2 regions of the Syntrophomonas sp. UBA5494 genome follow, and region 1 is predicted to be linked to the other one. Evidence: riboswitches for the same ligand, from Rfam matches in the RefSeq annotation. Region 1 holds a riboswitch; the other holds the start of a gene.
What was found. A riboswitch is a leader RNA that binds a small molecule or an ion and turns the genes downstream of it on or off. The one in region 1 is predicted to bind molybdenum cofactor.
Positions count from the first base shown of each region.

Region 1 (4,474 bases):
CTTTCTGATCATAATATTGGATAGTCAGGGTTTCATCAGCGGCTAATTCCTCAGCATTGAAGGTTAGCTTGATGGTAACCGGTTTTTTAAAACTGTAATTACCCTCACCGTCTATGCTAAACTCATAAACGCTGCCAAGAATTCTAAATCCTAACGGTGCAGCCGGAGGCTCGCTCACCCGCTCTATTGTTACGTCTACCGGACTACTACCAGTCAAAGCTCCGGCGGGAATCTCAATGACGGCTTCCTCGCCCAGGCTTACCTTCCCACCTTCATCGGGCGTTATCTTATCACTTATATTTGTCGCTGTTCCTGTAACCTTGTAGGTAAATTCGGCCACATCGCTGTTTAACTTACCCGGACCTATGGTTATAGCTTTTATGGTAGTATCTTTAGTCAGCACGATGGGCTTGTTAATCTCTTTAACAGTCTCTTCGCCCCTTGAGGCCCACCACCGTTTGGCTACCCAATTGAACATAGGACTGTCTAGATCAGGGGTACTGCCATCAAGAGTATAGTGAACCTTATCCTCATCATCGTAAGGACTATGTAGTTCTACCTCCGTTCCTGACGGTACAGTTCCACTATCAGGATCTGCCGTCGGCTCATCCCATGATTTTGGAGAGTCGGTGAGTATTTCTATTTCGCACACGTATTTTACGAATTGAGGACCAGTTTGCTCCGTAACCGCTCGCTGACCCATCATTAAGAGCAATGCACTGCTATCGTTCATATAATCCGGGTCATCAGTACCCTCAGCACTGACCAGGGCGAGGATAGGCTCGACTGGTGTCGCACCTGCCGAAGAGCCGGGAATATGCCCGTCAGCATCACCGCTACCGCTTTTAAAATTGGGAAAGCGATAACGCTCATCTCTCAACAGTTCTTTAACCGTAAAGGTCATGTAATAACCATCACGGGAAATAAACTTGATCTGCCGGGCACTTCCTTTTATCCCCACAATATCGAACAAATCGCTTAATGTAACCCCTTTCCCCACATACCATTTCTTAGAAGGCCAGGTGTTTATACAACTGTAAACCTGCTGGGACTGGGGCATATCTTCCAACTGGGATTGGGTAAACTCCTGCTGGTTTGTTACCCCATCTCCGGATATAGTTAATACAATGTCCCCGTCAGGTGGTTTAGGATCACCACCGGTAGCAGTAATCTTCTGCGTTACAACGGCATCAAGATAACCTGTGGCAATGACGATTATTGTGTAGTCTCCGATAGCAGTGAATACTTCAGAATCAATGGTAATTACACCAGCAGCAATACTGTATTTGTCGGTAATAGAAGTTCCATTTACCGTTACCTCGGCAATTTTCTCACGCCATAATTCATTATCAGCAAAAGTCAGCTCTATGGTGTTTCCCAATTTGTTGCCGGAAGTATCAGCAATTAAGGTCGGAGGGACATAGGCTTCATTTACAAGCAAAGTGAAATCAAAACTATCAGTATTTTCCGGTTCGGCACTATCGGTTACTGTCAGGGTAAAGGTAAAGGTACCGCTTTGGGTAGGCGTACCTTCCAGGGTTGCCCCGGTTAGAATCATCCCTGCCGGCAGCGATCCCCCCGTAATACCAAAGCTATAAGGCTCTATCCCCCCTACTGCCTTGAAAGTATGACCTTCGTATTCTTCATTTAAGACAGCATTAGCCGGGTTGTCATTACTAATTGTAAGGGGTACATAATACGTAAAAGCAACGATATCACTGTCTTCTCTGCCAGGACCGATTACAATGGCCTTAATTGTAGTATCTTCTGTTATTTCAATGGGACGGTTTATTTCATCTAAATCATCCGCTCTCGATGACCACCAGCGGCTGGCAATCCAGTTATACATAGGGCTATCTATGGTTGGGTCACTGCCGTCCAAAGTATAATGAACCTTGTCCTCATCATTAAACTGGCTGTTCAATCTCACCAGTTCACCTACCGGCACCTCCCCTGGCTCTACCGATGCAGTGGGAACATTCCATTGAGATACGGGACCGGTAAGCACTTCGATTTTTATTACATATTTAGCAAATCTGGCATTGGTTTGCTGGGTTACCGCCCGCTGCCCGTACAACAGGTGATTCGCATCGATACGGCTGAAATTTCCCGAATCCAAAATATCATTATAAGACTGAGCGGAAAAACTCTGGTGGGCGATGATAGTTGGTACTGGCACAGCATCTGAAGCGTCACCAATGAGATGGCCAGGCAGGCCGGTATCCATGAAATTAGGGAACCGATACCTGGGTTCACGTAGTTCCTGTAAGGTAAAGGTGGCTTTAAAATCGTCGCTGGACTCAAATCTAATTTGAGTGGCCTCGTCATTTAGCCCGCCGGCCACCTCAAGCAACTCTTCCAATAATACACCTTGACCTCTGTACCAGCTCTTGGTTGGCCAGGTGTTAATAGTGCTGTAAATAACATCCTGCTGTTCCAAATAATAGTCACCAGCTAGTGGTTCTAGGCCCCGGAGCTGACTCTGGGTAATGGTAATTCCCGGACCGTCAAGCCCTGGCCCCGATATGGTAACGTCGCCACCGGCGGCATAAGCGGGATTAGGTGCTAGTAAACTCACCAAACCAACAATTAAAAACCCTATTAAAATAAAGAAAAGATGAAATTTACGTCTTTTATTTACCGTATTCATTAATAATCCTTCACTCCCTTTCTATGAAAAACCGCTCTATTACCAATACCCGGCCTAAATATCAGCATCCGTCATACTGAGTAACAATAAAAATCCATATTAAATTCAATATTTCAATAACCCCCATTCACGTATAGAAAATTGAAGGCAAATAATGAATAATTTTATGCTCAATAAACAAAAACCCCCTGCACGGACAGGAGGTTTTATCTAAAAGCTACTAATAGCAGAAAACCAATGACAGTTTTCTCGCAACCATATAGCTTATAGTACTCCTTTCCAGAAGGGAGGCAGAACCGTTTCCCGTTCTACCCTGTCGGCTTATTCACCATTTCCCACTGATTTAGGCAAATAAGCTCGGAGTTTTAGATTCTGTATAAACTGTTTGGATAATATTTCTTTTGTTTAAATCATTCTATTTAGACTTTAATTTTCCTGCATAATTTAACATTTATCTACATAGTAGTCGAGCTTTCCAGTCCGGTCTGGCCCCCGGCTCATACTCCTGCTGGCTTGGTGATAAGGTTTCTTTCACCAGCTCAGCAGACATCCTGGCCAAACACCAAAAAGCGCCTCATAAAAGAGGCGCCTTTTGGCTTGAACATGAATCCTGTTTTGCCAGGAGACAAATAATTTCTGGTTTCTATTTCTGGTAAGGAGTTACTATCCACTTCAGACAGCCATCTTTCTTGCCGCCAAAGATATCATAGCCTTTAACAATATCATTTAATGGAGCGCGATGGGTGCACAGGAAGCTGGTGCTGATCTTACCGGCCTTGATCAACTTGATCAGTTCTGGAATGCGATTGGCGTTGACCAGACCCATGCTGATTCTGATGTTCTTGATCCACAAGGTGTTCATGGCCAGTTCCTGGGGTTTTTCAAATACGCCGATCAGAGATACTGTTCCACCGGGTCTGACAGCATCGATGGCCATATCGAAAGTGGGTTTGAAACCATTGGCTTCGATAGTAGCGTCAGCGCCGCGTCCTTCAGTCATTTCTCTGATAGCATCGCCGGCATCCCCGTTGAGGGGATTGACTCCAACGTCAGCGATACCGTTCTTCACTGCCCAATCCAAACGTTCCTGATTGATGTCGACAGCCACTATCTTGGAAGGCCCCCACAGCCGGGCGGTGGTCATAGCGCACATTCCAACCGGTCCGCAACCCATAACCGCAACAGTATCGCCCGGTTCGATCTTGGCCTGTTCGGCGCCAAAATAACCGGTTGACAGGATATCGCCGACGAAGAGCACATCTTCCTCCGTCAGTCCCTCAGGAATGCTAAACATCCCCAGGTTGGCATGAGGTACCCGCACATACTCGGCCTGGCAGCCGTCGATCATATAGCCGAATATCCAGCTGCCGGTGGTGCAATGCGAATAAATCCCGCGTACACAGTAGAAGCACTCGCCGCACTGGGTGACACAGGAAACCGCTACTTTGTCCCCTACCTTGGCGTTCCTTACCGCAGGGCCTACTTCCACGACTTCACCCACAAATTCATGGCCGATTATTCTTCCCGGTTCTACTTCCGGCATACCCCCGTGCCAGATGTGAATGTCGGTGCCGCAGATAGTGGAAGTGGTCACTTTTACTATCGCATCATCGGGTTCGATAATGCGCGGTACCGGTACGTCCTCCAAACCGATTTTTTCGGGGCCACGATAAACCAGAGCTTTCATTGTGTCAGCCATTAAAAAACCTCCCTTTTCTTTTCCGAGGGACTGCATGCCCCTCATTTTATCCACCCCTAATTAATACAGAAACAATAAAAGCCGATGGGTTAATTACGCTTAATAAGCGCTTATAACACATCGGT
Region 1 is NZ_DIPG01000069.1:670-5,143, reverse strand. Features, by position in the region: gene B3W37_RS07905 (S-layer homology domain-containing protein) at 1-2,578, opposite strand, end outside; molybdenum cofactor riboswitch at 2,907-3,025, opposite strand; gene B3W37_RS07900 (alcohol dehydrogenase) at 3,294-4,349, opposite strand.

Region 2 (4,474 bases), on a different contig from region 1:
TGGAACAAGGCCTTTGCCATGCAGGCTTGTTCGCGCTGCGGCAGCTATTATGCAAGCCGTGAAGAAATCGCTCATTTAACCGCAAGGAAGCCGGAATATGTGATCCAGTCAGACCTGTGTGAAGACTGCCGTAAAAGAATGATGGCGGAAAAAATAGCGGTCTTTGTTTCGGAATAATTGATTATACTCACAGGAGGATGGGGCCATGAAGATCACGGTAAAGTTGTTTGCCAACTTGCGCAAAGGACGATTCAAGGTCAATGATTTGGAATTTCCAGAGGGAACCAATGTGTTGCAGGTTTTAAATGATCTTTCCATTGATGCTGAAGAAATGAAAATCGGGATCATATTCGTCAATGGCAGGCACGCGAGCTTTGACACTGTCTTAAAAGAGCAAGATGTGCTGGCCATATTCCCTCCCGTGGCAGGTGGTTGATAATGGATGAAAAAGCAGCAAGTTTATTAAAGAAGTTTTCTGAGGCAGGTTCCCTGGCCTGGGCAGAGGTGCGTGAAATATCTTCTCAGACCGGCGTCCAGGAGCGATCTTTGGAAGATCAGGCATTGTCCCAGGGGATTATTCCGTTGCGTTACCATCGTAATATTGGAACCATCAGTGTTTCTGAACAGCAAGTTTTGTTAAATTCCAAAGTGGTGGTTATAGGCTGCGGCGGGCTGGGCGGCAACGTCTTAGAGCAGCTGGCCCGACTGGGGATCGGAACGATTATAGGTTGGGATTTTGACGCATTTGAAGAGCATAATATCAACCGTCAGATCCTATCGGATTTCAGTCTGCTTGGAAAGGGCAAGGTGGAGGCGGCAGAATCAAGATTGAAGGCTATTAATCCGGCAGTTTGCTTTCAAGCGGTAAAGTCCCGGTTCGATATGGAGCAGGCCAGGACCGTACTGCCGGGCTGTAAAACAGTCATAGATGCCTTGGATAATGCCCGGGATCGTCTCAAGTTAAGTTCTGCCTGCCGGGAGTTGGGGATTCCTTTGGTGCATGGAGCCGTAGAAGGATGGATGGGGCAGCTTACGACCCAATTCCCGGGTGATACAGTAATTGAAGAAATCTATAGACAGAATTATGAGAACGGGCGAATTTTATCTACTCCGGCTTTCACTCCCGCCCTGGTGGCCAGTTTGCAAGTGGCTGAAACGGTTAAAATTCTGCTGGGCCGCGGGGAATTGCTGCGTAATCGGATTATGCTGATCAATCTCCTGGACATGGACATGGAAACGATAGAGTTGTGCACGGATGATTAATATTGCCTTTGAGTATCGCGATAGAAGAGTAGGAGCCAACCTGATAATGGAGAGTTTATGATGCAGGCAGCCAAATCAGAGTGCGTCTAAATTGAGCACATATTACATTTAGCTAAGCAAAATAAGGCTTCCTTGATCAGGGGGCCTTTTTCGCTCATTTATCATGTCCCTGAGCCCGGCTCCTAAAAGCATACCATACAATCGCCCGGTTTTTATTGACATGGTTTGGGGGCTACAGGTGACCGTGGATTGCTTATGTGTTGCTTAAAGCTGTTTACAAGTATAAAATGAATATAATGATTACCATGTAATATTATGCATTTTATGAAAATTCGTATATGTTTTCCGAACTTAGGGACCTAAAGCGATGCCATGGGCCTTAAGTCGGGGTACACCGGGAAACGGGTGTGCCTCCCATTGTGGAAAGGAAGCTGTAATCCGAATGATATTCATCATACTCGCTTATTCATCGTGTTATTCACCGCATATTTCTAATCGTATTTCTCCCCGTAATTCAAACAGCATTCCCGATCATATTTTGGTATTTCTGATTACATGTATAGCTGGACCCGGCATTGCTTTTGCCGAGTCTTTTTTTTGCCCGGAGCAGAGTATTCGCTGTAAAAATGATTCTTGTACGACAGGATAAACGGCATTTCTCAAAAGAGAGGCGGAAGTTGCTTAATTTATGCAGAGATTGGAGGGATGAGTTGATCGGTGGGTATGTTGTATGGGATCTACGCTCAGGAGACTTCAATAAGTGATGTACAAGCCTGATAAGACACCAAGTTTAAGCTGATGAGAACTCTATACAGAACAAGAGTTGCCATCCTGGCTGCCGATGACAGTAGTGTTTCTGGCTGAGAAGAAGACTTTAAGCGTAATTACATTTTGAGAGGTGATATCTAATGACGAGAAGGCTAATTGCTGTAGCGATTACCATGCTATTCATGATGTCGATGCTCCCGGGACCGGTTTTTGCCGTTAACGCTTCGGTTACCCTGACGTTGAGCGCGGACAGCGCAACGGCTGAAACCAGCATAACCGCATGGGGCAGCGCTGATCCCGACACCTGGGTGTCGGTTAAAATACTTGACAGCAGCGGAAATATAGTGTTTTACGACGCGGTTAAATCAAGCTCCAGCGGAAATTATAGCTGTACATTCAAGGTCCCCCCGGTCCCGCCCGGAACCTTGACGGTAGTAGCCGGTTACGGCAGCAATGTTGCCAATAAAGCCTTGGTGGTAACGAAAAACGGGGCGAGCCCCGGAAGCGGAGGAGGCGGCGGAGGCGGAGGCAATGCCCCTGCCGGACAGACGGTTGGCCCCGACGGAGGTACCGTAAATGAAGCCGGAGTAGTGGTGAGTTTTCCGGCGGATGCCATCAGCGGTGACATAAAAGTCACGGTTAAAAAATTAACTACAGGGATTCCTGAGGTTCCATCAGGATTGAGATTATTATTGTTGGGTGAGGTATATGAAATCAGCAGTGACGGCAATAGTGAATTCAATAAGCCTGTCACCATTACCCTGCCCTTTGATCCCTCCAAGATCGATAGCAGCCAATATGATCTGGGCATTTATTACTGGCAAAACGGGCAGTGGATCATTCTGGACAATATCGTAGTGGATGCCGCAGCCGGAACAGTAAGCGGAGAGGTAAATCATTTCAGTAAATTTGCCGTCCTGGCCCGTGAAAAAGCTGAAACACCAGGTACAGAAACACCGGGGTTAAAAGACATTGCCGGCCACTGGGCGGAAGCGAATATCATCCAGCTGGTGGCTGCCGGAGCAGTGAAGGGTTATCCGGAAGGAACGTTTAAACCGGACAACACCATCAGCAGGGCAGAGTTTGCCACTATCCTGGTGAAAGCCTTCAAGCTGGAAGCGAGAGCCGGAAAGGTATTCAACGATACCGCGGACCACTGGGCCAAGGATTTCATTGCTGCAGCAGCGGCTGAGGGAATCGTAACCGGATACAGCGATACCAGCTTTGGCCCCGACGACAGCATAACCCGGGAACAGATGGCGGTGATGATTGCCAAGGCAGCTGAACTTACCGATGCTTCAGCGGGGAAAGACTTTGCCGATGGAGGGCAGATTTCCGACTGGGCTAAAGAAGCTGTAGCCAGAGCCGGAGGAGAAGGCATAATCTCAGGTTATCCGGATAATACCTTCAGGCCCCGGGCAACCGCTACCCGAGCTGAGGCTGTAACGGTAATTGTAAAGGCATTATAGAAAGACCGGATCATGAAACCTGTGCAGGCCAAGCAGGGTTAGGCGCCAGCAATAAACTGAGAGGAGGCGGACTACAGATAAAACGGAAGCACTTCCAGGCCGCCGTTGAAAAAAGGTCACATGGAGGATGGACTAACAGAGAAAACGGAAGCACTCGTTGTGTTTAACAAAAGTGGAGAGGAGTGTTTTTGGTCATGTTTCTAAGGAAAAAGAGGTTGGGGAATTTAATTGTATGCATAATGCTAACTATATTTTTGGGATTGGGCAGCTTTATATTGCCGGTGACGGCGGCTGCCGCGGATGGAACATCGACCATGGAACTGGTGCCTGAGGATGAGGGGGATAATCAGATTTTAGCCGATCCGGCCGATAGCTCTGATAACAACGCAGGTGATGCGGCACCACTCTCAGAGGCCCCGGATTTAAATGACGACAGCGAAAATAATGGATTGGAGGAGGAGGTTTTAACCGCTCCTGCTCTAAGGGCTGATACTGCCGAGAACATCATCGGGCAGCCCGCAGAGATTGCTTTTACTGATGAAGGAAGCTGGAGTACCTCCATCAGCCGCATAACAGTAGACGGAACAGAACTGTCCTCTGAGCAATATACAATATACAGTGAGAAGATAGCTATTGCGGCCGGGGTGTTTACGGTTGCCGGCGATTATCAGATATCGGTCCAGGCCGACGGCTATGCTGATGCCGGTGTGACCCAGACCATGACAGCGATAGATCCAGTAGACAGCAATGCGCGCATGGTGTTAATGGGCATAATGACTGAGGGTTCGCCGCCTCCGGTTTTAACCGCCGATGCCGCCGATAACAGGGTCGGAAACGCCATAGACATTACCTTTGCGGAGGATGAAGCCTGGAGAAATGCCATTGCCGAGGTCACCGTCGATGGCGCTGCCATTGCGAGTGAGAAGTACTCAGCGGCAACAGGCAAGCTTACCTTTGATGCCAGCCTGTTCGCA
Region 2 is NZ_DIPG01000105.1:10,043-14,516, forward strand. Features, by position in the region: gene B3W37_RS11825 (2Fe-2S iron-sulfur cluster-binding protein) at 1-177, shown strand, start outside; gene B3W37_RS11830 (MoaD/ThiS family protein) at 206-436, shown strand; gene B3W37_RS11835 (HesA/MoeB/ThiF family protein) at 439-1,263, shown strand; molybdenum cofactor riboswitch at 1,595-1,710, shown strand; gene B3W37_RS11840 (S-layer homology domain-containing protein) at 2,172-3,500, shown strand; partial or broken gene B3W37_RS11845 (hemoblobin-interacting domain-containing protein) at 3,740-4,474, shown strand, end outside.
Region 2: linked by a shared signal. The riboswitch ahead of B3W37_RS11840 (S-layer homology domain-containing protein) and the one ahead of B3W37_RS07905 (S-layer homology domain-containing protein) in region 1 are both predicted to bind molybdenum cofactor.